DNA from 4 places in the Phyllobacterium sp. RCAM01083 genome. Region 1 is predicted to be linked to each of the others. Evidence: riboswitches for the same ligand, from Rfam matches in the RefSeq annotation. Region 1 holds a riboswitch; each other region holds the start of a gene.

What was found. A riboswitch is a leader RNA that binds a small molecule or an ion and turns the genes downstream of it on or off. The one in region 1 is predicted to bind cobalamin.
Region 2: linked by a shared signal. The riboswitch ahead of metE (5-methyltetrahydropteroyltriglutamate--homocysteine S-methyltransferase) and the one ahead of cobU (bifunctional adenosylcobinamide kinase/adenosylcobinamide-phosphate guanylyltransferase) in region 1 are both predicted to bind cobalamin.
Region 3: linked by a shared signal. The riboswitch ahead of ACZ25R_RS16315 (DUF1636 family protein) and the one ahead of cobU (bifunctional adenosylcobinamide kinase/adenosylcobinamide-phosphate guanylyltransferase) in region 1 are both predicted to bind cobalamin.
Region 4: linked by a shared signal. The riboswitch ahead of bluB (5,6-dimethylbenzimidazole synthase) and the one ahead of cobU (bifunctional adenosylcobinamide kinase/adenosylcobinamide-phosphate guanylyltransferase) in region 1 are both predicted to bind cobalamin.

The regions. Positions count from the first base shown of each region.
Region 1 is NZ_JBVFZN010000005.1:582,148-589,887, forward strand. It holds gene ACZ25R_RS09465 (hypothetical protein) at 1-29, shown strand, start outside; gene ACZ25R_RS09470 (hypothetical protein) at 260-397, shown strand; gene mmsB (3-hydroxyisobutyrate dehydrogenase) at 720-1,610, opposite strand; gene ACZ25R_RS09480 (isobutyryl-CoA dehydrogenase) at 1,659-2,825, opposite strand; gene ACZ25R_RS09485 (cobyric acid synthase) at 2,945-4,402, shown strand; cobalamin riboswitch at 4,447-4,680, shown strand; gene cobU (bifunctional adenosylcobinamide kinase/adenosylcobinamide-phosphate guanylyltransferase) at 4,843-5,367, shown strand; gene cobW (cobalamin biosynthesis protein CobW) at 5,372-6,427, shown strand; gene cobN (cobaltochelatase subunit CobN) at 6,442-7,740, shown strand, end outside.
Region 2 is NZ_JBVFZN010000005.1:276,616-284,355, reverse strand. It holds gene ACZ25R_RS08115 (TetR/AcrR family transcriptional regulator) at 1-410, opposite strand, end outside; gene ACZ25R_RS08110 (MFS transporter) at 520-1,824, shown strand; cobalamin riboswitch at 1,887-2,103, shown strand; gene metE (5-methyltetrahydropteroyltriglutamate--homocysteine S-methyltransferase) at 2,209-4,518, shown strand; gene ACZ25R_RS08100 (CGNR zinc finger domain-containing protein) at 4,522-5,076, opposite strand; gene ACZ25R_RS08095 (alpha/beta fold hydrolase) at 5,198-6,088, shown strand; gene ACZ25R_RS08090 (TetR/AcrR family transcriptional regulator) at 6,264-6,851, opposite strand; gene ACZ25R_RS08085 (Rossmann-fold NAD(P)-binding domain-containing protein) at 6,959-7,740, shown strand, end outside.
Region 3 is NZ_JBVFZN010000005.1:1,931,220-1,938,959, reverse strand. It holds gene cysQ (3'(2'),5'-bisphosphate nucleotidase CysQ) at 1-501, shown strand, start outside; gene ACZ25R_RS16330 (FecCD family ABC transporter permease) at 676-1,662, opposite strand; gene ACZ25R_RS16325 (ABC transporter substrate-binding protein) at 1,696-2,643, opposite strand; gene ACZ25R_RS16320 (ABC transporter ATP-binding protein) at 2,643-3,449, opposite strand; gene ACZ25R_RS16315 (DUF1636 family protein) at 3,576-3,938, opposite strand; cobalamin riboswitch at 4,045-4,257, opposite strand; gene ACZ25R_RS16310 (transglutaminase family protein) at 4,412-7,732, shown strand.
Region 4 is NZ_JBVFZN010000005.1:412,742-420,481, forward strand. It holds gene ACZ25R_RS08680 (CaiB/BaiF CoA transferase family protein) at 1-22, opposite strand, end outside; gene ACZ25R_RS08685 (alpha/beta fold hydrolase) at 28-996, opposite strand; gene ettA (energy-dependent translational throttle protein EttA) at 1,678-3,327, shown strand; gene ACZ25R_RS08695 (MOSC domain-containing protein) at 3,447-4,055, shown strand; cobalamin riboswitch at 4,082-4,257, shown strand; gene bluB (5,6-dimethylbenzimidazole synthase) at 4,325-5,077, shown strand; gene ACZ25R_RS08705 (DUF2293 domain-containing protein) at 5,010-5,327, opposite strand; gene ACZ25R_RS08710 (ArsR/SmtB family transcription factor) at 5,470-6,477, shown strand; gene metF (methylenetetrahydrofolate reductase [NAD(P)H]) at 6,477-7,400, shown strand.

The DNA of each region.
Region 1 (7,740 bases):
ATTACAAGCGTTTGAGCGGCACAGGCTGAATTAAGGCAGGTTTTCGGCTTTTCTATCCGCGCCATCGTTGATTTTGCTGGTGTTTCCGTGAGAACACCAGCAATTGCGGCAACAGGGATGCGGTTTCAGCATGGCTGCCATGCAAATTTGCACGGGTCGTTGCTGTAAATGCGACACGCCATGGCGAAAAAACGTGATCAAACTTTAGGCAAAAAGCGCATTTGAGCGGCAACAAATGTTTTTACCCTCAGGTGCCCAAATGCTTTACATCTTCAATCGCAACAATCGCGTCCACATTGCCTGGAATGCCACGGAAAAGCGCAATGCGCCATCCGGCAATGCCAAGAGCGGCATCGCGTCGGCGGTTTCGTTCATCTGGACCCGTTCGGCCGGCTGATCGTCCACGCATCGGACTATTCCGGAAACCGCTGTCCTGTCGGGGCGGCGGTTTTTCTTTGTGCTGTTCTCTGATGAAGACCCAAGTCAAAAACCGCCCTGTCCGTGAGGAACAGTGCGGTTTTTTGCCAAGTGACGCATGGCTTTCTGCCGTACGATACGCTGGCAGAAATTACAGCTCCGGTACGCAGTACCTGATCCGGAGCATGGAGCAGGGTCTTGTCCGCTCCATGCAAAGTTTTAACCGGACATCGTTACCGCGAGGTTAGCGAGACCTTAAGCAAATCTAAATTTTGAAAATTTCCCGGCTTTTCCCGGCGCGGTCAGCCTTCACGCGTGGCCTCGCGCAGATAATTGATGATGCCGGAGAAGTCAGAACCTTCGTTCCCGGCGGCGCCGAAGGCCGCATAGATTTCTTCCGCGTGCTGCCCGAGCGGTGTCGCGGCACCGACACTTTTGGCGGCTTCCTGTGACAGCTTCAGATCCTTCAGCATCAGGGCGGCGGCAAAGCCCGGCTTGTAGCTGTTGTTGGCTGGCGATGTCGGCACGGGGCCGGGGACCGGGCAATAGGTGGTCAGCGACCAGCACTGGCCCGACGAGGTCGAGGCGACGTCGAACAGCGCCTGATGCGACAGCCCCAGTTTTTCAGCGAGCGTGAAGGCTTCGCTGACGCCGATCATGGAAATGCCGAGGATCATGTTGTTGCAGATCTTGGCGGCCTGACCGGCGCCGGGCTCGCCGCAATGGACGATGCGGCCGGCCATGGGTTTCAGGATTGGCTCGGCGACAGCAAAGGCGTCGCTGGCGCCGCCCACCATGAACGTCAGGGTTCCCGCCGCCGCACCGCCGATGCCGCCGGAGACCGGAGCGTCGACCGAGAGCAGGCCATGGGCCTTGGCGATGCCGTGCGCCTTGCGGGCGGAATCCACATCGATGGTCGAGGAATCGATGAGCAGCGCACCCGGTTTGGCTTTTCCGGCAATCTCCGCATAGACGGACAGGACGTGCTTGCCTGCTGGCAGCATGGTGATGACGACATCGGCATCCGCAACGGCGGCAAGCGCGCTCTCAGCAATGGTCACGCCATTGATTTTGGCGGTTGCCAGATTGTCCGGCAGGAGGTCAAAACCCAGTACCCCATGGCCTGCCTTGACCAGATTGGCGGCCATGGGGTTGCCCATATGGCCAAGACCGATAAAAGCGACTGTCGTCATCGCAGCATTCTCCCTGATAGTGTTCCCGTGTGTCGGATGCGGTGTGGTTCAGCGGCCCATCATCGAGCGGGAAATGATCACCCGCATGATTTCATTGGTGCCTTCCAGAATCTGATGGACGCGCAGGTCGCGCACCAGCTTCTCCACGCCGTAATCGTGCAGGTAGCCGTAGCCGCCATGAATCTGCAACGCATCATTGGCGACGTTGAAGCCGGTATCGGTGACGAAGCGCTTGGCCATGGCCGACCATTTCGACGCATCATGCGCCTTGCGGTCGAGTTTTGACGCGGCGGTGTAAAGCAGGACGCGGGCGGCGGACAGTTCCGTTTCCATATCCGCCAGCTTGAACTGAAGGGCCTGGAACTGGTTGATCGCCTTGCCGAACGCCTTGCGCTCGGACGCATAGCCGACCGCCTTGTCGAGGGCGGACTGGGCACCGCCGAGCGAGCAGGCGGCAATGTTGAGGCGTCCGCCATCAAGCCCGCCCATGGCGATCTTGAAGCCATCGCCTTCCGCCCCGAGGCGGTTTTCCACGGGAACGCGGCAATTGTCGAAAATCACCTGCCGGGTGGACTGGGCATTCCAGCCCATCTTGTGTTCATTGGCACCGAAGGACAGGCCGGGCGCATCCTTCGGGATGATCAGGGTCGAAATGCCCTTCGGGCCATCTTCGCCGGTACGCACCATGGTGACGTAAAGGTCGGTATCGCCTGCGCCTGATATGAACTGCTTGGCGCCGTTGAGGACATAGTGGTCGCCGTCCCGGACCGCGCGGGTCTTGAGGGCGGCGGCATCCGAGCCGGAATTGGGCTCGGTCAGGCAATAGCTCGCCAGCCATTCCATCGAGGTCAGCTGCGGCACGAAGCGCTGGCGCTGTTCGTCATTGCCGTAGAGATCGATCATCCATGTCGCCATGTTATGGATCGAGATGAAGGCGGAGAAGGCCGGGCAGGCGGCAGACAGGGCTTCGAAGATCAGCACCGCATCAAGGCGTTTCAATCCCGAACCGCCGAATTCTTCCTTGGTGTAGATGCCGCCCATGCCGAGCGGGCCGGTCTCGCGAATCACGTCGGCGGGGAAATGCTTGTCCCGGTCCCAGGCCAGCGCGTTCGGTGCCACGCGGTCCGCCGCGAAGGCGCGCGCCATGTCCTGAATCGCCAGCTGATCCTCGTTGAGTTCGAACTGGCCGGACGCCGTATCAACGACCGCATCCATGATAACCTCCCTGTATTCCTCTTGATTTCCACTCTATCGCAAGCGCGGGGCCGCGCAACGATTCAGATAGGTTTTGCCGGGGGCTAGGAAGAGAAAGACATATCCGCTACTCAAAGCCCATGACGCACGCAATCATGTTGCAGGGAACAGGGTCAGATGTTGGTAAATCCGTCCTGGTGGCCGGACTTTGCCGGCTTGCGCGCAACCGCGGATTAAAGGTTCGGCCGTTCAAACCGCAGAACATGTCGAACAATGCGGCGGTCAGCGACGATGGCGGCGAGATCGGGCGGGCGCAGTGGCTGCAGGCCGTCGCCTGCGGCGTACCATCCTCGGTACATATGAACCCGGTGCTCTTGAAACCGCAATCGGAGACCGGCAGCCAGATCATCGTGCAGGGCAAAGTCTGGGGCCAGGCCAAGGGGCGCGACTACCAGACATTCAAGGCGCAGCTGCTCGATGCGGTCATGGCGTCGTGGGACATTGTCCGTGAGGGCGCCGATCTGGTCATCGTCGAGGGGGCGGGGTCTCCCGCCGAAATCAACCTGCGGGCGGGCGATATCGCCAATATGGGCTTTGCCATCCGCGCCAATGTGCCTGTCGTTCTGGTTGGCGATATCGATCGCGGCGGAGTGATCGCCTCGCTCGTCGGCACCCATGCGATCCTGCAGCGGGAAGACCGCGAGATGATCGCCGGCTATATCATCAACAAGTTTCGCGGCGACGTCTCGCTGTTCGATGACGGTCTGAAAGCCATAACGCAGTTCACCGGCTGGCCGTCATTCGGCGTGGTGCCGTGGCTGAAGGACGCGGCGCGGCTGCCGGCCGAGGATTCCGTCGTGCTGGAGCGTCTGGTGAAGGGCGAGGGCCGGGCGCTGAAGATCGCCGTGCCGGTGCTCGACCGCATCGCCAATTTCGATGATTTCGACCCGCTGATGGCCGAACCGCAGGTGGATGTGGTGATGGTGCGCAGCGGCGAGCGGCTGCCTGCCGATGCGGGACTGGTCATCATTCCGGGGTCCAAATCCACCATCGGCGACCTCCTGCGCTTCCGCGAGAACGGCTGGGACAGGGATCTCGACCTGCACCGGCGGCGCGGCGGCCACATCATCGGCATATGTGGCGGTTTCCAGATGCTTGGCCGGACCGTTCGCGATCCCGACGGCATCGAGGGCAGCGTGACGGAGACGGCAGGGCTCGGGCATCTCGATATCGACACGGTGATGGAGCCGGAAAAGACCGTGCGCAACGTGGCGGCGCAGTCGCTGCCGTTCGACCTGCCGCTCGATGGCTACGAGATTCATCTGGGCCGGACGACCGGCCCGGACTGTTCGCGCCCGGCCGTGCGCATCAATGGCGTCAACGACGGCGCCATATCGGCGGACGGCAAGGTTTTCGGCACCTATCTGCACGGGCTTTTCGGGGCGGACCGGTTTCGCGCCGCGCTGCTGGGCACGATGGGCATTGCCGCTGAAGCATTCGACTACAAGGCCGGGGTGGACGCCGCGCTGGATAGTATCGCCGCCGAGCTTGAAACAGTGCTGGATGTGGACGCGCTGCTCGCATGTGCCGCTGCCTGAGCAAACCGCGCAGATTCCATTGACATTTCCCGTGGGGGGTGAATAACGTCCCAGCCATGATTGGTTCCCATATTGGCCAAAGGCCAAGGGATCAAAAGGGAATGCGACGGTTGTACCCTCAAGGGCGACCCCACCGCAGCCGACCCCGCGACTGTAGAGCGGCGAGGATCAATGCAAAGCCTGACGCATATGCAGAAGGCAGCCACTGGGAAACCGGGAAGGCGGCATTCATCCTGTGACCCGCGAGCCAGGAGACCTGCCAGTCATAGAGCGTTTCCCAGGAAACGCTCGGGGCAATCCTGCCCAAGAACCGAAGGGTCGTGTCCCTTCAGGCCCAGCACGGAGGTTGTTATGGCTGCTCGCATTGTATACGCGCTCGTTTCCCCGCCCGCATTCCGCTTGATCGTACCTGACGGATCATCGCGATTGCAGTGACGGCGATGCCCCAGCTGAATCACGGTGTAACGTTCATTCTCGGCGGTGCCCGCTCGGGCAAGTCCAGCTTTGCCGAAGGCCTGATCATGGCTTCCGGCCTTGACCCCGTCTATCTCGCAACCGGCAGGTCCTGGGATGAGGAAATGTCAGTCCGCATCGACCTGCACAAGGCGCAGCGCGGTTCATCCTGGCACACCATCGAAGAGCCGCTCGATCTGGTGGACACCCTGCAGGGGGTTGCTGCCGAGGGAAAAGCGATCCTCGTCGATTGCCTGACGCTCTGGCTGACCAATCTGATGATGGCCGAGCGCGATATCACCGCCGAGACACGGCAGCTCGTGCAAGTGCTGCCGAAACTTCCGGGCTCGATCGTTCTGGTTTCGAACGAAGTGGGTCTCGGCATTGTACCGGAGAACCGCATGGCGCGCGATTTTCGCGACCATGCCGGACGTCTCCATCAGGCCGTGGCACAGGCCGCGGCAACAGTCTATTTCGTGGCAGCCGGGCTGCCGCTCACCATGAAGGGATAGGAATATGCAGGGTCAGAAGATTCCAGCAACGGTCATCACCGGTTTTCTCGGTTCGGGTAAAACCACGATGATCCGCAATCTGCTCGAAAATGCCAATGGCAAGCGCATCGCGCTCATCATCAACGAGTTCGGCGATCTCGGTGTCGATGGCGGCCTGCTGAAGGGCTGCGGCATCGAAGCCTGCCGGGACGAGGATGTGATCGAGCTGAACAATGGCTGCATCTGCTGCACCGTCGCCGATGATTTCATCCCGACCATGACCAAGCTGCTCGACCGTCCCGACCGTCCGGATCATATCGTCATCGAGACTTCGGGCCTCGCGCTGCCGCAGCCTCTGGTTGCAGCCTTCAACTGGCCGGAGATCAAGACGCAGGTGACGGTTGACGGTGTCGTCACCGTGATCGACGCTTCCGCCGTGTCCGAAGGCCGTTTTGCCGATGACCACGACAAGGTCGATGCCCAGCGCATCCAGGACGAATCGCTCGACCATGACAGCCCGCTTGAAGAACTGTTCGAGGACCAGATCCGTGCCGCCGACCTGATCGTGCTGAACAAGAGCGACCTGATCAGCGACAAGCAGCTCGACGGCGTGCGCGGCGATGTGCAGAGCCGCTCGTCGCGCTCGCTCAACATGGTATCGGCCAGCTTCGGCAAGCTCAGCAATGAACTGCTGCTCGGTCTCGGCGTCGGCACCGAAGAGGACATTGCCAACCGCAAGTCGCACCATGAAATGGACCATGAAGCGGGCGAAGAGCACGACCATGACGAGTTCGAAAGCTTTGTTGTCGGGCTTGGTCCGGTGGCCGAACCCAAAAACTTTGTCGAGAAGCTGAAGGCCGTGATTGCCGATCACGACATCCTGCGCCTGAAAGGCTTTGCCGATGTTCCCGGCAAGCCCATGCGGCTGGTGGTGCAGGCCGTCGGCACGCGCATCGAGCATTACTTCGACCGCGCGTGGAACCCGGGCGAGGAACGGCAGACCCGTCTCGTCGTCATCGGACTGCACGATATCGACAACGATGCCATCACATCGGCGGTCACCGCCGCTGCCGCTGCCTGACGATAGGATATTGAATGCATCTCCTGCTTGCCCAGAAAGGCACCATCGCTGAAGGCACCGAGGCCATCGACCTCGGCCAGACGCCGGGAGATGTGCTGTTCCTGTCCGCCGCCGATACGGAACTGGCGAGCCTTGCCGCCGCACGGCGGCAGGGCGACGGCGCGGTTTCGCTGCGCCTTGCCAATATGATGAGCCTGTCGCACCCGATGTCCGTCGATGCCTATGTCGAGCGGACGGCGCGCCATGCCAGGCTGATCGTCGTCCGGGTGATCGGCGGCGAGAGCTACTGGCCCTATGGCCTCGAAGCGCTGCATGCCTGCGCGGTCAATCACAAGGTGCAGCTTGCGGTGCTGCCGGGGGATGACAAGCCCGATCCGGGGCTCGACCGGTTTTCGACCGTCGCCCGGCATGATCGCGATGCGCTCTGGCATTATCTGCTGGAGGGTGGGGCGCAGAATGCCCAGCGCTTCCTCGACTATTGCGCGGCGTTGATGTCTTCCGGCGAGAAGCCGCAGGAGGCTGCGCCCCTGCTCAAGGCCGGGTTATGGTGGCCCGGCAATTCAGCACCCTCGCTGGACGCGATGCGCCGTGACTGGACGGACGGCGCGCCTGTCATTGCCATCTGCTTCTACCGGGCGCTGGTGCAGAGCGGCCAGACCCAGCCTGTGGCGGCTTTGCTTGATGCGTTGCGCGCTAAGGGGCTCAATCCGCTGCCGGTGTTCGTCTCCAGCCTGAAGGATCCGGTTTCCATCGCCACGCTGGAGAGCATCTTTGACGAAGCGCCGCCCGCCGTGGTGTTGAATGCCACGGGGTTTGCCGTGTCTGCACCCGGTTCCGCGCGCAAGCCGACCGTGCTTGAACATGACGGCGCGATGGTGCTGCAGGTCATCTTCTCCGGCTCCAGCGCCGAGCAGTGGCGCCAGTCGGATCAGGGGCTTTCCGCCCGCGATCTGGCGATGAATGTTGCCCTGCCTGAGGTGGATGGCCGGGTGCTGTCGCGTGCGGTCTCATTCAAGTCGGCGCAGCATTTCGACGAGGCGGTGCAGGCCAATATCGTCATGCATGAACCGCAGGCCGACCGTGTCGCCTTCGTTGCCGATCTCGCGGCGAACTGGGCACGCCTGCGCACGGGCAAACCGGACGAGCGCCGCGTTGCGCTCGTCATGGCCAACTATCCCAACCGGGACGGGCGGCTTGGCAATGGCGTCGGGCTCGACACCCCTGCGGGTACATGGCAGGTGCTGAAATCCATGCGCGATGCCGGATACGATATCGCCGATATGCCCGCCGATGGCGAAGCGCTGATCAACCAT
Region 2 (7,740 bases), 310 kb from region 1:
AGAATATCGAGAAGCGCCTTGGTGCCCTCGGTGAAACGCGAACGGACGGGACCGCCGCGACGGGCGATATCCGGCGCCAATGCGGCCATCATGCAGCCGCTCATCTGTCCCTCGCCATGGGCATCACCCGCCAGATAGGATTGGGTGATCGCGCCGAGCGCATCGTCAGGCGACGCCTCGGACAGGCTGGTCCACCGCCGGACCGACAAAGCCATGGCCGCCGCGCAGGCCTCGGCGATCAGGTCATCCTTCGAATTGAAATGACCATAGAAACCGCCATGGGTGAGCCCCGCGCTTTTCATCACATCGGCGACGCCGATGCCGTCAAAACCCTTTTCGCGGAACTGCTGTCCGGCGATCTCGATGATGCGGGCGCGGTTCTGTGCTGCCTGGTCCCTGCTGACGCGCATGAAACAATCCTTCAAAAAAACTGCATTGACAATTTATATGATGACCGTCATCAATAGTCAATATGATGACCATCATCTAAAAGCCGATTACCCTCCAGGGAACACGAACATGATTTCATCGCCTCTCGCTGCCGCGCTCGCCCGGCGCAATGTCCACTATGGCTGGGTCGTCGTATCCGTCACCTTCCTCACCATGCTTGTGACGGCGGCGGCCGTCGGCGCCCCGGGCGTGCTCATCGTGCCGCTGGAAAAGGAATTCGGCTGGACGACGGAACAGATCGCCACCGCCTTTTCCATCCGGCTGCTGCTGTTCGGGCTGATGGGGCCATTCGCTGCGGCGTTCATGAACTATTTCGGCGTGCGGAAGGTCGTGTGCGTGGCGCTTGCGCTGATCGCCGGCGGCTCCTTCCTGTCCCTCGGTATGACGCAGATCTGGCAGCTCATCCTGCTGTGGGGCGTGGTGATCGGTTTCGGCACCGGCCTGACCGCCATGGTGCTCGGTGCGACAGTTGCCACCCGCTGGTTCACCGACCGGCGCGGGCTGGTGCTGGGCATGCTGACCGCAAGCTCGGCCACCGGGCAGCTGGCTTTCATGCCGCTCATGGCCTCCATCAGTGAAAACTACGGCTGGCGCGCGGCGACCATGATGGTCTGCGCCCTGCTCGCCGTCGCAGCGGCCGCCGTCTTCCTGCTGATGCGGGACCGCCCATCCGATGTCGGCCTGCCCGCCTATGGCGAGAAGGACGTGGCCAAGACCGCACCGATTACCGGCGGTCTGCTGTCGCTCATCATCCTGCCGCTGGCCACCCTCAAGGAAATATCCCGCACCAGCACGTTCTGGGTGCTATTTGCCACCTTCTACATCTGCGGCGCCAGCACCAACGGCCTCATCCAGACCCACTTCGTCGCGCTCTGCGGTGATTACGGGCTTGCGGCCGTCACCGCCGCCAGCGTGCTCGCCATGATGGGTTTCTTCGATTTCTTCGGCACGATCGGCTCCGGCTGGCTGTCCGACCGGGTCGATAACCGCTGGCTGCTGTTCTGGTATTACGGCCTGCGCGGCGCCTCGCTGCTGTTCCTGCCCTACAGCAATTTCTCGATCTACGGCCTGTCGCTGTTCGCCATGTTCTACGGCCTCGACTGGATCGCCACCGTGCCGCCGACGGTCAAGCTGGCAACGGACCGGTTTGGCCGGGAGAAGGCCGGCATGGTGTTCGGCTGGGTCTTTGCCGGTCACCAGCTCGGCGCAGCGTCGGCGGCCTATGGCGGCGGTTTTGCCCGTACGGAATATGCGAGCTACCTCCCGGCCTTCTTCACCGCCGGCATCCTGTGCCTGATCGCCGCGCTGCTGGCGCTGACCATCCGCAAGAGCAGCAAGGACGACCGCGTCGGCGAACCCGCCATCGCGCACTGAACTGAAGATGTAACCATATAAATATGTCTTTATGTGTTATTGACAGCCTACGGGCACGCGCCTACCATACCCCGCATCGTGGTTCTCTGCGCCTTCGGGCGCAGAGCTAAGAGGGAATACGGTGCGATCGCTGCCAGCGGTCCAATCCGGAGCTGCCCCCGCAACTGTAAGCGGCGAGTTCTCGTCAATTTCGTGTCACTGATCCCAGGACGGATCGGGAAGGCCTGACGAGAGCACCGACCCGCAAGCCAGGAGACCTGCCTCGATAGATAACGTCCACGGGCGGGGTGTCCGGTGTGTCGCTTGCAAGCGGACGTCTTGGGCGCCCGTATTTCCTGCATGCGTACGCCTGACCTTTGCCCTCAACCATCGGGGTAAAGAACTATGTCTATCACCACAAGCAATCTGGGTTTTCCGCGGATCGGCAAACGGCGCGAACTGAAATTCGCGCTGGAAAAATTCTGGTCGGGCCAGTCCCATATCGTCACCCTGCAGGATATCGCCGCCGGGTTGCGTGAGGAGAACTGGGCCTTGCAGCAGAAGCTCGGCCTCGATCACATACCCAGCAATGATTTCTCGCTCTATGACCACGTGCTGGATACAAGCGTCATGCTGGGCGCAGTGCCCCAGAGCTACGAATGGCAAGGCGGACCGGTTTCGCCCGAAACCTATTTCGCCATGGCGCGCGGCAGCCAGGGCGGCCATGATCACGGCGCCTGCACCCGCCACGGGGTGGCCGCACAGGAAATGACGAAGTGGTTCGATACCAACTATCATTTCATGGTGCCCGAACTGACAAAGGGGCAGGAATTCACCCTCGGTTCCAACAAGCCGGTCGACGAATACCGCGAAGCGAAGGAGCAGGGCTTTGACACGCGCCCGGTGATTCTCGGGCCGGTTACATTCCTCAAACTGGCCAAGAGCAAGGACGCACAGCTCGACCCCCTATCACTCCTTCCGGGTCTCCTGCCGGTCTATACGGAAATTCTGCGCCGCCTCTCCGCCAACGGCGCCGAATGGGTGCAGATCGACGAGCCCGCACTGGTGCTCGATCTCGATGAAAGCACGCAGACGGCATTCCGCGTGGCATATGAATTCTTCGCGCGCGCCCTTCCCCGCCTGAAACTGTTGCTGACGCCCTATTTCGGTGCGCTTGGCGACAATCTCGACCTGGCGCTCGGGCTGCCCGTTGCCGGCCTGCATCTCGACCTGTGCCGTGCACCGCAGCAGCTCCAGACGATCGTAACCCAAGCGCCTGCCGGACTTGTCCTGTCGCTCGGCGTCATCGACGGCCGCAATGTCTGGCGGGCCGATCTCGAGGCCGTCCTGCGGCGTATCGAACCGGTGATCAGCCAGCGGGGAACAGATCACCTCATTCTCGCCCCATCCTGTTCGCTGCTGCACACGCCTGTCGATCTCGAACTTGAAACGGACATCGACCCTGACTTCAAGAGCTGGCTGGCCTTTGCCACGCAGAAGCTTGAGGAATTGTCGATCCTTGGCAGGGCGATCAACACCGGGCGGGACAGCGTCCGGGATGAACTGGCAGCGGCCGCGACGGCAGTGCAAACCCGCAGGACGTCGAGCAAAATTCATGATGCGGCGGTCAAGCGGCGCCTGCAGGCGGTGACGGCGGAACTGTCGCGGCGTCAAAGCCCCTATCCCGCCCGCCGGGAAAAGCAGAAATCGCTGGGGCTGCCGGATTTTCCGACCACCACCATCGGTTCCTTTCCGCAGACGGAAGGGGTGCGCAAGGCGCGGGCGGAACATGGCAAGGGGGCGCTGACCGCAAATGCCTATGCCGCCCTGCTGCGCAAGGAAACGGAAAATTCCATCCGCTGGCAGGAGGAAATCGGCATCGATGTGCTGGTGCACGGGGAATTCGAGCGCAATGACATGGTGCAGTATTTCGGCGAACAACTGTCGGGCTTTGCCTTCACCCGGCATGGCTGGGTGCAGAGCTACGGCTCGCGCTGCGTCCGCCCGCCAGTCATTTTCGGCGATGTCAGCCGCCCGCAGGCGATGACGGTCGAATGGGCAGCCTACGCCCAGTCGCTGACGAACAAGCCCATGAAGGGAATGCTGACGGGGCCGGTGACCATGATGCAATGGTCGTTCGTGCGCGACGATCTTCCGCGCGATCAGGTCTGCCGCCAGATCGGACTGGCATTGTGGGATGAAGTGAGCGATCTGGAAAAAGCCGGAATCCGCATCATCCAGATCGACGAACCGGCCATCCGCGAAGGCCTGCCCATCCGCCGGGCCGATTGGGCTGCCTATCTCGACTGGGCCACCGAATGTTTCCGCCTGTCCGCTTCAGGCGTTCAGGACGAAACGCAGATCCACACGCATATGTGCTATTCGGAGTTCAACGATATCATCGACTCCATTGCGGCCATGGATGCGGATGTAATCTCCATCGAGACATCACGGTCGAAAATGGAACTGCTCGATGCGTTCGTGACCTACCATTATCCCAACGAGATCGGGCCGGGTGTCTATGATATCCATTCACCGCGCATCCCGCCGGTGGATGAAATGGCTGGCCTGCTGCGCAAGGCCCGGAAGAATCTTGATCCCGACCAGATTTGGGTCAATCCCGATTGCGGCCTGAAAACCCGCAAATGGGAAGAGGTGAAACCAGCCCTCGTCAACATGGTCGAAGCCGCAAAGCTTCTGCGACTTGAGCAATAGACGTCAGTGAACACGCGCGCGGCGACCGGCAGCTTTGGCCCGGTTGCCGCACGTTTCCATGCTGCACCAGCGGCGCGTGTGATTCTTGCTGGTGTCGTAGAACACGATGCAGCAGCGCTCATTGCTGCAGTGGCGGACATTCGTCGCTTCGGTGGAAACAAACCGGGCAAAGTCAGTGGCGATTGCAGCCAATACGCTTTGCGGCCCGCTGGTGACAGGCTTTGCGCTGGTCGCCCACCCGCTGCCTGAATGCTCCAGAACCGTCGCAACCGGATGCTCAGCCATGCGCCGGTTGATATCGGCGACAAAGGCAGGATTGAGCGCCGTCCCGGCCGCGAGACTGTCCGCCGCCCCGCGCAAGTGCGCACGGAACGCCTGCGCCTCGGTCAGGGCCGCGTCGAACGTGGCCGCATCATCCTCGTCAGCCTGAAGATCGGCCGTCTTCGCCCACTGCAGAAACGCACCGTCATTGCCGATGAGATCGATGAGCGCGCCATCGATGATCTGCGTGTTGATGAAATCCAGCCAGAGGGCATTGCCCAGAAAAATGAACGGCATCGCATGTCCTTTCATCCCTAGAAGTAACCATCAAAATTCAATTTGACAAGTTACTCTATTTGAGTAACCATCAAAACGTACTTTAGACGGTGAAAATACCCATCCAACAGGAGCAGGAACGATGTCACAATCGAACGAACACGCACGCCCGGTGATCAGCTACCGGACCGAAGAGATCGACGGTCTCAAGATTTTCTATCGCGAAGCAGGGCCGAAGGACGCGCCGACGCTGCTCCTGCTGCACGGCTTTCCCACCTCGTCGCATATGTTCCGCGATCTCATTCCGTTGCTGGCCGACCGCTACCACGTTGTCGCGCCGGATTATCCCGGCTCGGGCTACAGCGACGCCCCGTCCCACACGACGTTTCGCTATACGTTCGACCATCTCGCCGACATCATCGACGCATTCACCCGGAAGCTCGGCCTCAAGCGCTACGCCCTTTACGCGCAGGATTTCGGCGGCCCCGTCGGTTTCCGCCTCGCCTCCCGCCACCCCGAACGGGTGACGGCGATTGTCGTGCAGAACGCCGTGGCGCATGAAGAAGGCCTGTCGGACGGCTTTGCCGCCGCGCGCCGCCTGTGGGCCGACCGCAATGCGGAGACGGAGGCCGCCATGCACCGCCACCTCTCGATCGAGGACACAAGAGGCCAATACCTGTTCGGTGCGAAAGATCCGGCCCGCATCAGCCCCGATGCCTGGACCCACGCGCAGAACGGCCTTGACCGTCCCGGCATTGCCGAGGCCCAGCTCGACCTGCTCCATGATTACCAGTCAAACCTCAAGCAGTACCCGCATTTTCACGCCTATTTCCGCGAGCACCAGCCGCCCATGCTGATCACCTGGGGCAAGCATGACCCGTTCTTCGCGCTTGCCGGGGCCAGAGCCTATGCCGGACAACTGCCCGATGCTGAGCTGCATATTTTCGATGGCGGGCATTTTCTTCTGGAAGACCATGCCGAAGAAGTCGCCGTGCTGATGCGGGAGTTTCTTGGGCGGACGGTAAGCATCTAAAGCAAAAACTGTAGTGCGTGGTTCGACAAGCTCACCATGAGGGATGTTGAGGATTGCAGGGAGTTATAAGTCTGCAGCGATTGTGATTTGCCTTGCACCAAACCACCTCCCTCATGGTGAGCTTCCTGAGCTTGTCGAAGGGCGAACCACGCAACACCGCGATGCAAATCCGGTATCAGTTGGCCACCCATTGCAGGATCAGCGATCCCAGGGCGGCGGATGCGGTGGCCTCGTCGACGCAGCCGCAGGTCATTTCCCGTGAAATGGCCTCGGCAGCGCCGATGATGCCCACACAGCGCAAGCGCAGATCACCCGCAGAAAGCGCCGAATAGGGTGCCAGCGCGGTGCGGTAGAGATCGACATAGCCGTCGATCAGCGCTTTTTGAAATGTTTCCATCTCCTCATCGCCCTTGAGCGCAGCGGAGATGGCGTGCCATTCCGGGCCTATGGAGCGGTAGCAGGCCATATAGGCCTCGCTCATCAGCCGGGCAACACTCGCCAGCTGCTTCGGTGCCTGTTCCAGCGCCGCCAGCAAATCATCGACCTGTTGCTGGTCCAATTGCTGATACAGCGCGATCAGAAGGCCGGAGCGTGTGCCGAAATGCTCATAGGCAATCGGCTTGCTCACCCCCGCGCGCTCCGCCAGATAGCCGAGGGTCAGCGCATCGGTTCCCTGTGTGCGGATGATCCCCAGCGCCGTTTCCATGAGCTGCTCCCGCCGCTGGGCTCTCGGCATTTTCTTGGCGGCTGCGGTCTTGCTCATGCGGATTCCCTTTTTCATCAGAATAGCAATCCCGCCTCTTGACTTGCAATCGCGCGCCCACATATTACTAAACGTAACTTACCTATAGTAACATAAAGGGAATTCCCATGTCCACGACCATTGCAGCCCCTGTCCTCATCATCGGTGGATCCGGCATCGTCGGTTCGCAAGCGGCACAAACCCTGCGCAAGCTCCACCCGGATCTGCCCATCGCCATTGGCGGACGCGATCTGGCCAAGGCGGAATCAGTTGCCAAGTCTCTCGGCAATGCCGAGGCGGTTTCCATTGATCTTGACCGGGCCGATCTCGGCCAGCCCGCCGGCAAGGCCTTCAGCGCCGTCGTGCTGTTCGTGAAAGACGAGACGCTCAACAGCCTGAAATATGCGCAGACACACGGACTGCCCTATCTCAGCGTTTCCAGCGGGGTGTTCGAAGTCGGTCCCGAGATGGCGCATTACATCCATAAACCCAACAGTTCGGCGATTCTCATGGCCAGTACATGGCTGGCAGGGTCGGCCACCTTCCCCGTGCTTCAGGCGGCCCGAGACTTCCGCCGGATAGACGAAATCACCATTGCGGTGGTGCTGGACGAGCAGGACATGGGCGGGCCGGCCGCCTTTGCCGATTTCGAACGGCTGACCCGGTCCGCCTCCAATCCGCTGGCGCTCAAGAACGGCAAATGGCGCTGGGTGACGGGCGCGGAAGCCAACCGCCGTTTCACGGATATTGATGGAAAGCAGATCGAAGCCAGCGCCTATTCCCCCCTCGATGTCCTCAGCCTCGGCGTTGCCACCGGTGCGCACTCCATCCGCTTCGACATGGCGTATGGCGAATCGGCCAGCCGCCGCCGGGGCGAGCCCTTTTCCACCGAGATCGTCATTGAAATCAG
Region 3 (7,740 bases), 1.3 Mb from region 1:
CGCAACGGTGATTTCACCGTCAACATTGCGTTGATCGAAAACGCAGCGCCCGTTCTCGGCGTTGTCTATGCCCCCGTCCGCGGTGTGCTGTTCACCGGCGGCACTGCCGGTGCACAGGAAGTTGCTATCGGCGAGGGCGGTGCGGTCACCGCGCGCAAAGCCATAGGCTGCCGCACCAGTCCGGACGATCTCATTGCCGTTGCCAGCCGCTCGCACCGCACGCCGGAAACCGATGCCTATCTGGAAAAATTCCGTATTGCCGACTGTGTGTCCGTCGGGTCGTCACTGAAATTCGGCCTGCTGGCGCGCGGCGAGGCCGATATTTACCCGCGTTTCGGCCGGACCATGGAATGGGATACGGCGGCGGGCGATGCGGTCCTGCGGGCTGCGGGCGGGATCACGCTCACGCTGGACGGCAATCCGCTGACCTATGGCCGCCGCAATCAGGCCGACGACGCCGATTTCGCCAATCCGGATTTCGTGGCCTGGGGGAAGCTATAGTCTGATCGCAATGCCATTGTGCGTGGTGCGTGGTTCGACAAGCTCACCATGAGGGATGTGGATTGGTCCAAGATCAATGGCGAAGGTTGCAGAGTGTAATTCCCTGCAATCCATACCCTCCCTCATGGTGAGCTTGTCGAACCACGCACTGTGCTGTTGCCATCCGATCACCGGTTATCCCGGTCGCTTCCTCAACAGGATCGTCACCACAAAAAACGCGCCGATGGAACTGGTAACGATACCGATGGGCAATTCCTGCGGCGCCAGCAGCAGACGGGCCGCGAGGTCGCTGAGCAGGATCAGCAGGGCGCCGAGCACGGCGCAGGTGACGATCAGTCCCGCATGCAGCTGACCGGAAAAACGCCGGGCAATGTGCGGGATCATCAGGCCGACAAAGCCGATGACGCCCGCCACCGAGACAAAGATCGCGGTGGAGAAGGCGCAGACGATGAACACCGTGTTGCGCAGGCGCGTCACCCTTATGCCAAGGCTTTCCGCCGTGTTTTCGCCGGCCAGCAGCGCATCGAGATTGCGGTGGTTGTACAGGGCGTAGACCAGGATGGCGGCAAGCCCGACAAGGGCGAGCGGCAGGTTCTCCCAGCGGGCAAGACCGAGGCCGCCGAGCGTCCAGAACATCACCGAATGCGCGGCGCGCTGGTCGCCGGCAAACACCATGTAATTGGTCAGCGCAGCAAACAGGAAGGAGACGGCAAGGCCCGCCAGGATCAGCCGTTCCGGCCCCTGTCCCTGCACGCGCCGCACCAGCATCAGCACGACGATGGCCGCCAGCATGCCGCCGCTGAAGGCGGCAATCGGCAGGGTCCAGATGCCGAAGCGGTCGCCGATGACCGTAATCACCGAGACTGCTCCCGCCGCCGCACCATTGGAAAGGCCGAACAGGAACGGATCGGCGAGATCGTTGCGGGTGACGGTCTGCAGCAGCGCGCCGATGATGCCGAGCCCGGCCCCAACGCAGATGGCAAGGATGACCCGCGGCAGGCGCAGGTCGACAATGATCTTGCCGACCGGGCCATTGACGGCGGTATCGGAGAGGCCGGAGGCATGGGCGAGAGCGCGCAGGACATCGCCGAGCGGAATGACCGTTGCCCCATAGGCAATCGACACGAGGGCGAGGGCCAGAATGGCCATCACCCCCGTCATGAGTGTCAGATGCTGACGGAAAGGCAGATGCACTCAGAAGGCTTCCGGATGCATGGCCTTGGCCATCTTGGCGATGGCCTCGATATTGGCCGGTCCGGGCGTCAGTTCCGCATAGCGCAGGGCGACGAAGCGGTTGTTCTTGACGGCGTCGGTTTCCTTCATTGCCGGATGCGATTTGAGGAAGTCGAGCAGCTTCTGGTAACCCGCATCATCCTGATAATCGAGGAGGACAAGGAATTCCGGATTGCGCGTCGCCACGGTTTCCCACGAGGTGGTGCCCCAGCTGGTGTCGAGATCGGCCATGATATTGGTGCCGCCGGCTTCGCTGATCATTGCCGTGGGAATGGCGAACTTGCCCGCTGTAAACGGCTTGTCCTCGCCGGAATCGTAGAGGAAGACGCGGGTGCCGCTCTTGTCGCCGATCTTTGTCTTGATCGCCGCGAGTTCTGTCTTCCAGGCGCTGACGAGTTTATTCGCCTCGTCTTCCCTATCGAAAATCTTGCCGAGCTTTTCCATGTCGCCATAGAGCAGGTCCATGGTGGCGGCGGGCCGGGACTTGTCGAGATGGATGCAGCTTTCGGTCAGTTCAAGTGTCTTGATGCCGTGCGGCGCCAGCGTGTCGGGGGTGACCTCACCGCCCGGCTTCATGCCGTAATTCCAGCCGGCGAAGAAGAAATCCGGTTCCGCCGCAATGAGATTTTCAAGGGTCGGATATTTCGGCGCAAGCTCGGGAATGGCGCCCAGCTGTTTCTTGAAGGCGTCGTCGAGCTTGTACCAGCCGGTAATGCCCGAAACCCCGACCATCGAGGATTGCAGGTGCAGGGCGAAGGCCATTTCGCTCATGTTGATGTCCTGGATGACCGCACGCTTGGGCGCGGCCTCGAAGGTGACGGGCTTGCCGCAACTGTCGACCGTCACGGGAAACGCCCATGCGGGGGCGGACAGCGCCGACAAGGCGAGGGCGAGCAGCATTCTTTTCATCAAATTCTCCGTAGCTGAGCAGTTTGTTTTGTGGTTGGTCCGGGTGCTTCGAACACCATGAGATCGCGATCCTGCGAGGGATGGCGCAGGCGCAGGACATCGAGATCGAAGACATCGCTGACGATGCGCGGCGTCAGCGTTTCGTCGGGCGTGCCGGCGGCGACGAGCTGGGCGGCATGCATGACGGCAACGTGGGTGGCAAACGGCGCCACCAGCGGCAGGTCGTGCAGCACCGCTATAACAGTCACATTGAGACCGGCCACCAGCGCCAGCAATTCGCTGCGCGCCTTCGGGTCGAGGTGATTGGTGGGTTCGTCGAGAAACAGGATGTCAGGCTGCTGGGCGATGGCGCGCGCCAGCTGCACGCGCTGCCTTTCGCCGCCGGAGAGCGAGCCGATGGGACGGCGCGAAAACGCGGCGATCCCGGCGCGGAGCAGGGCTTCCGTCACGATATCCCGGTCCTTCGCCTTGGTCAGGGTGCCGGTGTGCGGAATGCGGCCAAGGGAGACATAATCGTCAACCAGCAATTGCGGGTCCGGCATGTCGGTCTGGCCGACGAAGGCAAATCTCCTGGCCCGTTCCTTCGGCGGCAGCCGGTCTATTGCCGTACCGTCGAGATGGACGTTGCCGGAGGAGGGGCGCAGCAGCCCGGCCAGCATGCGCAAAAGCGTGGATTTCCCCGCGCCATTCGGCCCGATAATGGCAAGTCGCGCGCCGCGCACGATGTCGAGCGATACCTCGTCCACCAGCGTCTGGCCGGCGGTGCGGAACGTCACCTCGTCGGCACGCAGGGCAACATGGCTCATGGGCGGATATCCGTGACTGCAGGCAAGGCACATGGTGTCAAATCCCAACCGGTAAACGTCGTCGCGTTATCGCGGACGCGTCGTTCTCGTATAGTAACGTTATAACATTGGTCAATGCCTGATGTATCATAGGTGCGCCGGAATGCGTGCGAGAGTCTTGTCCCAAAGGCCTTGCGGGCGCTGTGATGCCTTGGACCAGCCATCGGCGAGCGCGTGATACATCCGGGCGAAGTCCAGAAGATCGGCAAAGTCCGTGGCGGGATCGATATCGCCGAAGAGATATTGCGCCTTGCCGGGCGCCCGGAACGCCACCGTGCAGGGTCGTTCGCAGCCCGCCATGCAGCCAACACCGCGCACCTCATAGCCGAGCTGGCCATCGAGTTCCGCCTGCAGCCTGTGGGCAAGGGCCTGTCCCGGTCGTGACAGGCCGTCGACCGCCTTGCACAGGGTGCAGACGATAATCTGGTGATCGGGTCTTGGCGTGGTCATGCCGGTGCCTTGCCTTGTGGACAAAGGTTAGGGGAACGCGGCCAATGCACCATCGCGACAATGCGGGAGAGGACATCGCATCGCTCCCGGCACACCCCGTCCGGTTCGAATTGTAGATGAGATGGCAGGTCTCCTGGCTCGCGGGTCTCAGCTTCGCCTTGCCTTCCCGACCTTCCGGTCAGTGGCATGTCAGGCATCGCTCACCGCTTACAGTTGCGGGGGCAGCCACGGTCTCGGTCCCTTTTGGGTACGCCTCACCGTGTTCCCTTTTCATCTCCCGCGTTGTCGTGCGGAAGAAACCATCGGCGCGGATGCTATGCGGCCAGCCGCGCAGTTGCAAGCACGTTTATGCGGCAATTTTTGCCGCTGCCAAAATTTTTGGCAAATGAAAGATTTCAATTGGCCGGTAACGCGTTAGAGTGCTGGGAGCATTTGTGGAACCGCAGTTTTTTGAATCAGACTTTTGAGGCGATATGGCAATTCACGCAGCAGTCTATCATCTGACACACTACAGGTATGACCGGCCCATCATGCTCGGGCCGCAGATCATCCGGCTCCAGCCGGCACCCCATTCCCGGACAAAAGTTCTCAGTCATTCCCTGAAAGTCAGTCCGGCCAATCATTTCGTCAACCTGCAGCAGGACCCCTACGGCAATTTCCTCGCCCGCTTCGTCTTTCCCGAACCGGTGACGGAGCTGAAGATCGAGGTCGATCTCGTCGCTGATATGACCGTCTACAATCCATTCGATTTCTTCGTCGAACCGGTCGCCGAGACCTGGCCGTTCAGCTATCCCGAAGAGATCAGCGACGACCTGTCGATCTATATGAAACCGGAACCGGCAGGACCGCTGGTTTCGGCTTTCCTTGCAACCATCGATCGCAGCCCGACGAACACGGTGAATTTCGTCGTTGATCTCAACGCACGTATCCAGCGCGAGATCGGCTATGTCATCCGCATGGAAACCGGGGTTCAGGAACCGGACGCAACCTTGAACCTGCGCTCGGGATCGTGCCGGGATTCAAGCTGGCTGCTGGTGCAGGTGTTGCGCAATCTCGGTTTTGCCGCGCGGTTCGTCTCCGGCTATCTCATCCAGCTGAAGCCCGATCTTGTCGCCATCGATGGTCCCGCCGGAACGGACAAGGATTTCACCGATCTGCATGCCTGGTGCGAAGTCTACCTGCCGGGGGCGGGCTGGATCGGTCTCGACCCCACCTCCGGGCTTCTGACCGGTGAAAGCCACGTACCGCTTGCCGCCACCCCGCATTACCGCAATGCCGCACCGATTTCCGGCATGGCGGAATTCGCCAATGTGGAATTCGGTTTCGATATGCGGGTGACGCGCGTATCCGAGCACCCGCGCATCACCAAGCCCTTTTCCGACGAATCCTGGAATGCGCTCGATGCGCTCGGCGAAAAGGTGGACGCGATCCTGAACGAGAGGGATGTGCGCCTGACTATGGGCGGCGAGCCCACATTCGTGTCCATCGACGATTTCGAATCGGGCGAATGGAACACCGATGCGGTCGGGCCGACCAAGCGCGAAAAGGCCGACAAGCTGATCCGGCGGCTGCGCGAGCGTTTTGCGCCGGGTGGTTTTCTGCACTACGGGCAGGGCAAGTGGTATCCGGGCGAGAGCCTGCCGCGCTGGACGTTCTCGCTTTACTGGCGCAAGGACGGCAAGCCGATCTGGGTCAACCCCGATCTGATCGCGCCCGAGAACGGCAAGGCTGACGTCAAGCCGGAAGATGCCGGAAAACTCCTCGTCGCGTTGGCGCAGGCGCTTGGCGTTGAAGAAGAGATGGTGGCGCCCGCCTATGAAGATCCGGCTGAATGGATCATCAAGGAGGGCAATCTTCCCGACAATGTCGATCCGTCCAACTCCAGGCTCAAGGATCCGGAAGAGCGCAGCCGCATCGCCCGGGTTTTCGAGCGGGGCCTGACCGAGCCAAGCGGTTTTGTCCTGCCGGTGCAGCGCTGGAACAGCCAGGCCTCCGGCCCGCGCTGGCGCAGCGAAAAATGGAAGACGCGGCGCGGCAAGCTGTTCCTGGTGCCGGGCGATTCGCCCGTCGGATACCGTCTGCCGCTCGGCGCCCTGCCGCATGTTCCGGCCTCGGAATATCCCTATATCGTGCCGGTCGATCCGTCGGTGGATCGCGGGGCGCTGCCGGACCCGGCACCGCAGGCGCGTGAGAACATCCTGGCGGTTGCCTCTTTCAACGCTGATGAAGGCAACCAGCAGGAGCGGGTCGAGCAGGAACTGGGGGAAATCGGCGGGGCCGTGCGCACCGCCATATCGGTCGAGCCGCGCGACGGGCGTCTCAGCGTGTTCATGCCGCCGGTGGAGGCGCTCGAGGACTATCTGGAACTGGTTGCGGCGGCGGAAGCTGCCGCCCACAAGCTCGGGCTGCCGGTTCACATCGAAGGTTACAGCCCGCCGCAGGATCACCGCATCAACGTCATCCGTGTCGCACCCGATCCCGGCGTGATCGAGGTGAATATCCATCCGGCCGCCAATTGGCGCGACTGCGTGGCAACGACAACGGCAATCTATGAGGAAGCCCGCCAGACGCGGCTCGGTGCCGACAAGTTCATGATCGATGGCCGCCATACCGGTACCGGCGGCGGCAACCATGTGGTGGTCGGCGGCGAAACACCGGCCAACAGCCCGTTCCTGCGCCGTCCTGATCTGCTCAAAAGCCTTGTCCTGCACTGGCAGCGGCATCCATCGCTGTCCTACCTGTTCTCCGGCCTGTTCATCGGGCCGACCAGCCAGGCACCGCGCATCGACGAGGCGCGGCATGACAGTCTCTACGAGCTGGAGATTGCCCTCTCGCAGGTGCCGCGGCCGGGCGAGGGCACGCCGCCTTTGCCCTGGCTGGTCGACCGGCTGTTCCGCAATCTTTTGGTGGATGTCACCGGCAACACGCATCGTTCGGAAATCTGCATCGACAAGCTGTTCTCCCCCGATGGTCCGACCGGCAGGCTCGGGCTGGTCGAATTCCGCGGTTTCGAGATGCCGCCCAATGCGCGCATGAGCCTTGCCCAGCAATTGCTGATCCGCGCGCTGATCGCCCGGTTCTGGAACAATCCGATTCAGGGCAGTTTCGTCCGCTGGGGCACGGCGCTGCATGACCGTTTCATGCTGCCGGCCTATGTCTGGCAGGATTTCATCGATGTTCTCGCCGATTTGCGCGAGAACGGCTTTGATTTCCGCCCGGAATGGTTCGAGGCCCAGCTGGAATTCCGCTTCCCCTTCTGCGGGGAAATCGAGAATGAGGGTGTGAAACTGGAAATCCGGCAGGCGCTGGAGCCATGGCATGTGATGGGCGAGCAGGGTGCCATCGGCGGCACGGTGCGTTTCGTCGATTCCTCGGTGGAACGGCTGCAGGTCAAGGTCGACGGCTTCAACCCGGCCCGCTACAGCGTTGCGTGCAACGGGCGCGAGGTGCCGCTGAAGATGACGGACAGCCAGGGCACGGCGGTTGCCGGCGTGCGCTACAAGGCGTGGCAGCCGCGCTCCGGCCTGCATCCGATGATCCCGGTCAACACGCCGCTGGTTTTCGACATTTACGACCAGTGGTCGCAACGGGCGATCGGCGGTTGCGTCTATCATGTCGCACACCCCGGCGGGCGCAGCTATGATACGTTCCCGGTCAATTCGAACGAGGCCGAGGCGCGCCGGCTGGCGCGTTTCGAGCCGCGCGGCCATACGGCCGGCGGATATGAATTGCGCAGGGAGCAGCCATCGGGGGAATTTCCGATGACCCTTGATCTGAGAAGGCCGAGGCATTGAGATATGGT
Region 4 (7,740 bases), 170 kb from region 1:
CTTTGAGGGGAGCTTCAGTCATGGTTGTTAAAGTGGCTCCAAATTCAGTGTTTGTTTCGGGGCTTGTTGCTGAACGACTCGAACCGCCCAATCGGTGAAGTCACGCATGATTACGTCGCGGTTGATTTCGTTCAAGCCTTCGTGGCGGGTGTCGGCATAAACTTTGGTCGTGACATCGCTGAAGCCGAGCCGTTGCATCCGCTTGCCGAGATGCGTCACGGCGCTGCCTCCGGCCGTGGCGGGATCTTCCGCCCCGCCGGCGAGATTGAAGGGCAGGGTGCGCCGTACCTTGGCAAGGCGGCTGTTGTCGGCTCCGGCAAAGGTGAAGCCGAAGACATCGCGCCACATGCCGACCGAGGCATCCCAGCCGCACAGGGGATCGGCGATATAGGCGTCCACTTCGTCGGGGTCGCGTGACAGCCAGTCAAACGGGGTGCGGGCATCCCTGATGCCGCGCGCCCAGGTCTGAAAGGTCAGTTTCGGCAGAAGCATGCTCGGCACATCGGAGCCAAGCAGCATGCGTTCGGCCCGCAGGATGCCCTGCGCCAGCCGTCCGGCAAGGCCGACCGAGAAATTGGCGTTCCAGATGGCGGCGGCATCGACCTTTTCCTGATAGTCCAGCACGTAATTGAGGCCGATCAGGCCGCCCATGGAGTGGCCGAAGAGGACAAGTGGCAGGCCGGGGTGGCGGACGCGGGCCGCGGCGTTGACCGCGTCCTTGTCTTCGAGCACCAGGCGCATGCCGTCCCGCTCGGCGAAACGGCCGGGCGGGGCACCATCGGCTTTGGTATAGCCGTGGCCGCGATGGTCGTGGGCATAGACATGAAAACCGTGCCTGTTGAGATGTTCGGCAAAACGGCCATAGCGCAGGCAGTGTTCGGCAAGGCCGTGGCTGATCTGGACAATGGCTATGCCGCTGCCTGCGGCGGGTGAAAAGCGCATGGCAAGCGCTGCACCCGTCGGCGACCGGACCGTTTCGATGTCTGCAAAACCCATTCATGCCTCCCACGATCAATTGAAAGGGTGGCGCGTGATTAGTCAATCCACAATAAATTCTGCGTAAATTCGGGTATCTCCATGGGTTTTTGCACAATAAATAATCACGCACTGTGCACTGCAATTTTATTTTGCAAAACCTCTTGCAAACGACAAAAACTTGCCGCAAAACTTCTTTCCGAAAGAGATTGGATCCTGTGTCTTCTCTCGATCGTCCCCGGCTTTCATGGCTGAAAGAACGCTGATTTGCGGCGTCGGGGGGATGATTGTCCGGACCGGGATATCCAGGCACTTGCCAGTTACATGGCCGTTCCGGGGGGAAGAGGACGCTCCCCAAATGCGGCACCAGAGGGGAAACCGGGTGACGGAAATATCCGCACCCGGTTTCGCTCGTTTTGGAGGACGGTTTTCATTTCCGTTGTGCGTGGTTCGACAAGCTCACCATGAGGGAAGTGGTAGCTGCAATGCTAATCGGAAACATTGCAGGATATGGCTCCCTGCAATTCTCACTCTCCCTCATGGTGAGCTTGTCGAACCACGCACGACAGGAATGCAAACATCCTGCAAAACGCCCGGTCATCCCGAAATAAACAGCGCGTGCATTGCCACCCGCGCCCCTTTCGCCTACATACGGCGCAAATTCATGTCCCAAAAATCCCGAACATCGGAGTGACGCGCGTTATGGCACGCCAATTCATTTACCATATGGCCGGCCTGAACAAGGCATACGGAACCAAGAAGGTTCTCGAAAACATCCATCTTTCCTTCTATCCCGATGCCAAGATCGGTATTCTCGGACCGAACGGTGCGGGTAAGTCGACGATCCTCAAGATCATGGCCGGCATGGACAAGGAATATACCGGCGAAGCCTGGCTGGCCGACGGTGCCACGGTCGGCTACCTCGCGCAGGAACCCTATCTCGATCCCACCAAGGACGTGATGGGCAACGTCATGGATGGCGTCGCGGACAAGAAGGCCGTTCTCGACCGCTACAACGAACTGATGATGAACTATTCCGACGAAACCGCCGATGAAGGCGCCAAACTGCAGGACATCATCGACGCCAAGAACCTCTGGGATCTGGAATCCCAGGTGGAAATGGCCATGGAAGCGCTGCGCTGCCCGCCCGGTGATTCCGGCGTGGAAAAGCTGTCCGGCGGTGAGCGCCGCCGTGTGGCACTGTGCCGCCTGCTCCTCTCGCAGCCCGATCTTCTGCTCCTCGATGAGCCGACCAACCACCTTGACGCCGAAACCACCGCCTGGCTGGAAAAGCACCTGCGCGAATATGCCGGCTCCGTCCTGCTGATCACGCACGATCGCTACTTCCTCGACAATGTGACCGGCTGGATTCTCGAGCTCGACCGCGGCCGCGGCATCCCCTACGAAGGCAATTACTCCGCCTATCTCGGTGCGAAGGCCAAGCGCATGCAGCAGGAAGGCCGCGAGGACGACTCGCGCCAGAAGGCTCTGGAGCGCGAGCGCGAGTGGATTTCCGCCAGCCCCAAGGCACGTCAGGCCAAGTCGAAAGCCCGTATCAAGGCCTATGACGCGCTGGTCGATGCCGCCAATGAGCAGCGTCCCGGCGATGCGCAGATCATCATCCCGGCAGGCGAACGGCTGGGGCAGGTGGTTATCGAAGCCGAGAACCTCACCAAGTCCTTCGGCGACCGCGTTCTCATCGAAAACCTGACCTTCAAGCTGCCGCCCGGCGGCATTGTCGGCATCATCGGTCCGAACGGTGCGGGTAAGACCACGCTGTTCAAGATGATCACCGGACAGGAAAAGCCGGATTCCGGCTCGATCCGCGTCGGTGAAACGGTTCATCTCGGTTATGTCGACCAGAGCCGCGATCACCTCGCGGCGGAGAAGAATGTCTGGGAAGAAATCTCCGGCGGCAATGAAATCATCAAGATCGGCAAGAACGAGATGAATTCGCGCGCCTATGTCTCGGCGTTCAACTTCAAGGGCGGCGACCAGCAGCAGAAGGTCGGCAATCTCTCCGGCGGTCAGCGTAACCGCGTGCATCTTGCCAAGATGCTGCAGTCCGGCGGCAATGTCCTGCTGCTCGACGAACCGACCAACGATCTTGACACCGAAACGCTGGCGGCTCTGGAAGACGCGCTGGAAAAATACGCCGGCTGCGCCGTTATCATCAGCCACGACCGCATGTTCCTCGACCGGCTGGCGACGCACATCCTGGCCTTCGAAGGCGACAGCCACGTCGAATGGTTCGAAGGCAACTTCCAGGACTATGAGAACGACAAGATCCGTCGTCTCGGACCGGACAGCGTCAATCCGAAGCGTCCGAGCTACAAGCCTCTGACACGCTGATGCGACCGGGAGGGCGGCAACGCCCTCCCATCACCAATTTTGACGTTTCCATCAGTGATATTGGCTGGTTTTAACAAGCAATTTTCCTAAGATGCGGCTGATTTCACCGGAGTGCCGTCATGACAGATCTTTTCGCAACCAGAACGGACATCCTTCCGGCCCGCAAGATTGTTGGGCGGGTGAGCGGCCTGTTCCAGGCGCCGAAAGACAGTTTTGTCACCGCTGCCACGGACACGCTCGATCTCACCTTTGAAGGCATCCGCGGCGATTATCATGCCGGCCTGACGCGCCGGTCCGGCGGACGAGAACCTTGGTATCCGCGCGGAACGGAGATGCGCAACGAACGGCATATTTCCGTTCTGGCGGCCGACGAGCTTGCAATGATTGCCAGCGCCATGGGCCTTGCGGAAGTCAAACCCGAATGGATCGGTGCCAACATGGTTGTCGATGGCATTCCCTCGCTTTCCATGCTGCCGCCGCGCACGCTGCTGTTCTTCGAAGGCGGAGTGACGCTGAAGGTCGACGGGCAGAACGCGCCGTGCAAGGTCGCCGGCCGTTCCATCGCCGAGCGGGCGCAGACGGCGGATCACACCGCGACGGCGCTTGACTTCGTCAAGGCGTCGAAGCGGCTGCGTGGCATCGTCGTCTGGGTTGAAGTACCGGGAATCATCCGTTCCGGCGAAAAAATCGATGCGCGCCTGCCGGAGCAATGGATTTATCCCGGCTGACGCTTGCGTCCTTCGCCGATCTGTGGCGAATGGAATGCAGGTCCGGTGCCTGCATGCAGGAGAATCGGGAAGCCGGTGCAAATCCGGCACGTGCCCAACGCTGTATAGGGGATGGGCCGCGCAGTTTGCCACGGGGAAACCCGGAAGGCGCGCGGTTCAGGTGAACCTCAGTCAGAAGACCGGCCGGACCGGATAGCCGAAACCGCACGGACAGCGGGGAGGTGTCAGGGGTCAGGGCAATCTGGCCCTCGCATTGTTGGGAGCAAACGATGCACGACTCTGCCTGTGGTCCCGTGGCCGCCGCCGATTTTTCCGCGGACGAGCGCGCCGCCGTCTACAAAGCCATCCATACCCGCCGCGATGTGCGCGACCAGTTCCTGCCAAGGCCCGTCGACGACGATGTGCTGCTGCGGCTGCTCGATGCCGCCCATCACGCGCCGTCGGTGGGGTTCATGCAGCCGTGGAATTTCATTCTCATCCGCGATGCGGCACGCAAGGCCGAGGTGCATCAGGCCTTTACCCGCGCCAATGCCGAAGCAAAGGCCATGTTCACCGACGAGCGCCAGGCGCTCTACGCGTCGCTGAAGCTTGAGGGCATCGTGAAGGCGCCGGTCAATCTGTGCATCACCTGCGACCGGACACGCGGCGGCGATGTCGTTCTGGGGCGCACCCATAACCGGCAGATGGATGTCTACAGCACCGTCTGTGCCGTGCAGAACCTGTGGCTGGCGGCGCGGGCGGAAGGCATCGGCGTCGGCTGGGTCAGCATCTACCACGACCGGGACATGCGCCGCATTCTGGCCATCCCCGATCATGTCGAGATCATCGCCTATCTCTGCATCGGCTATGTCGACCAGCTCTACGATCAGCCGGAGCTGCAAAAGCGCGGCTGGCGCGAACGGCTGCCGCTGGACCAGCTCATCTATGAAGATCAGTGGAATGCCGGCGCCGAAGTCAGCTCGGATCGTCCTCGTCCGGATCCAGCAGCCGCGTCGCCCGCCATTCCGTCAATTTCCGGTTGATCGCCTCGAGCACGAAGAAGCGGGCCGACTCCTTGTCATAGCCCTCGTCGCGCAGCGCATCGTAGTCCGTGTGCAGATGGCGGACATGGGCGACCGTGGCCAGCCACACCGCAATGGGTGGCGGCAGGCTTTTCATGTGCGGTGCCGTGGCGGCAGCGCGTATGGGCTCGGAATCCGAATAGGGCACGGCCGGCAAAAGCAGCGTCAGCGCCTTGCCGATGGCCCTTTGGCGGTTGGTTCCTGAACTCATTGCACTGTCTTCCCGCCGATTCGCTGATCGATATACCAGCCTATTTCAGACGCGACAAAATTTGCCGTCAACGGAAAAACAAAACTTGCCAAATCTGTATTTCTCACATAAACATATCTTTATATCTTTTGAGGATACCTTGATGGACAAACGTGATCTCAATCTTGACCTGATGGTCGATACGCTGAAAGCAGCGGCGGAACCCAGCCGCCTGCGCATTCTGGCGCTGTTGTCCCGGGGGGATCTGACGGTTTCCGATCTGACCTCCATCCTCGGGCAGTCGCAGCCGCGCGTCTCCCGCCATCTCAAGCTGCTGTTCGAAGCCAATCTGATCAACCGTTATCAGGAGGGGTCCTGGGCCTATTTCCGCCTCGCTGAATCCCTGGTGGTTGGCGATATCGCCCGAATCCTGCTTGATCGTCTTGATGTGTCCGATCCATTGCTGGAGCGTGATATCGAGCGGCTCGGCTCGGTGAAGCTGCAGCGCCGTGAGCGGGCCGCCGCCTATTTCAGTGCCAATGCCACCAGCTGGGACGCTATCCGTTCGCTGCATGTGCCGGATGGCGCGGTGGAAGCCGCGCTGACGAAGATCATCGGGCGCACGCCGTTCCAGGCGATGCTTGACGTGGGCACCGGCACCGGCCGTCTTCTTGAACTGTTTGCCCCGCTTTACGTGCGCGGTGTCGGCATCGATATCAATCGCGACATGCTGACCATTGCCCGCTCCAATCTTGACCGGTCGGGCATCACCAATGCGCAGGTCCGCCAGGGCGATGTCTATTCGCTGCCGGTTGACCGGGAGTCCTTCGATCTGGTGACCGTTCATCAGGTGCTGCACTTCCTCGACAATCCTGCCGAGGCCATTCGCGAGGCCGCACGCGCCTTGCGTGCGGGCGGGCGCATGCTGATCGTCGATTTCGCCCCGCACGATCTTGAATTCCTGCGGGACAGCCATGCGCATATACGGCTTGGCTTCAACGACAACCAGATGCGTGACTGGCTGACCGAGGCCGGGCTGGCGCTGGAAAACAGCATCGAACTCGAACCAAAAGACAAAGACAAACTGACCGTCAAACTGTGGTTGGCACGCGACCCACGCCTGCTGATCGCTGATCCCGCTTTAACCTCCCGCGTAACGGAGAGTGTCTGATGAGCTTTTTCCGCCAATCCCGCCGTGCCGACCTTGGAACCAATATCAAGGTTTCCTTTGAATTCTTCCCGCCGAAGACCGAGGTGATGGAAGAGCGCCTGTGGGAAACCGTGACGCGTCTTGCGCCGCTCAATCCCGAATTCGTGTCGGTAACCTACGGCGCCGGCGGTTCCACCCGCGAGCGCACGGCCCGCACGATCAAGCGCATCCTGACCGAAACGGACGTGAACGCCGCCGCGCACCTGACCTGCGTCGATGCGACGAAGGAAGAGGTTGATACCGTGGTGCGCGAATTTGCGGCCATGGGCGTGAAACGCTTCGTTGCCCTGCGCGGCGATCCGGCCGGCGGCGTCGGTGCCCACTACAAGCCGACACCCGGCGGTTATGAAAACGGTGCCGATCTCGTCGCCGGGCTGAAGGCCTTTGCCGATTTCGACATTTCCGTTTCCGCCTATCCGGAAAAGCATCCGGAAAGCCCGGATTTCGCCACCGATATCGACATGCTCAAGCGCAAGGTCGACAATGGCGCGACGCGGGCGATCACGCAGTTCTTCTTCGAGAACGATCTCTACGAGCGTTATGTCGAAAAGGTCCGTCGCGCCGGTATCTATATTCCGATCCTGCCGGGCATCCTGCCGATCCATAATTTCACGCAGGTCACCAATTTCTGCTCGAAGGCCGGGACCCATATTCCGGCATGGCTGGCCGAGCGATTCGAGGGGCTGGAAAACGATCCGCAGACCCATGCGCTGGTTTCATCGGCTGTGGCTGCCGAGCAGGTTCTCGATCTGGTCGAGCGCGGCATTCAGGATTTCCATTTCTACACGATGAACCGGGCCGACCTTGCCTTCGCCATCTGCCATCTCATCGGCATCCGCCCTGCCAGTGCGCCGCTGGAACCGGCATTGGCCGGCGCCGCCTGATATCGCGCTCCAATGTTGAATTGGAAATGGCCCGGTTGCTGCAACCGGGCCATCCAAATTTGTCTGTCACCTTCTTAGAGCAACAAATGCCCAAATGGCACCGTTCTGCCGAAGGGAATTTGGTTCAAGGTCGAGGGGGGTGGCGAGACCGATGTCTTTCCATCGGGCGACGCCAAAGCCCGATGGAATTGGGCCAAATTCACTCGGCCCTTCGGGTTTCCGGCTGGCGGACAACCACTTTGTCAGGCAGCTTCGTCCGATGGAAAAACATCGGTCTTGCTACCTTCCTAGTGGATTGTCTCGCCATCCGAGAAACAGAACTGGTGCCCTTTGAGCAGTT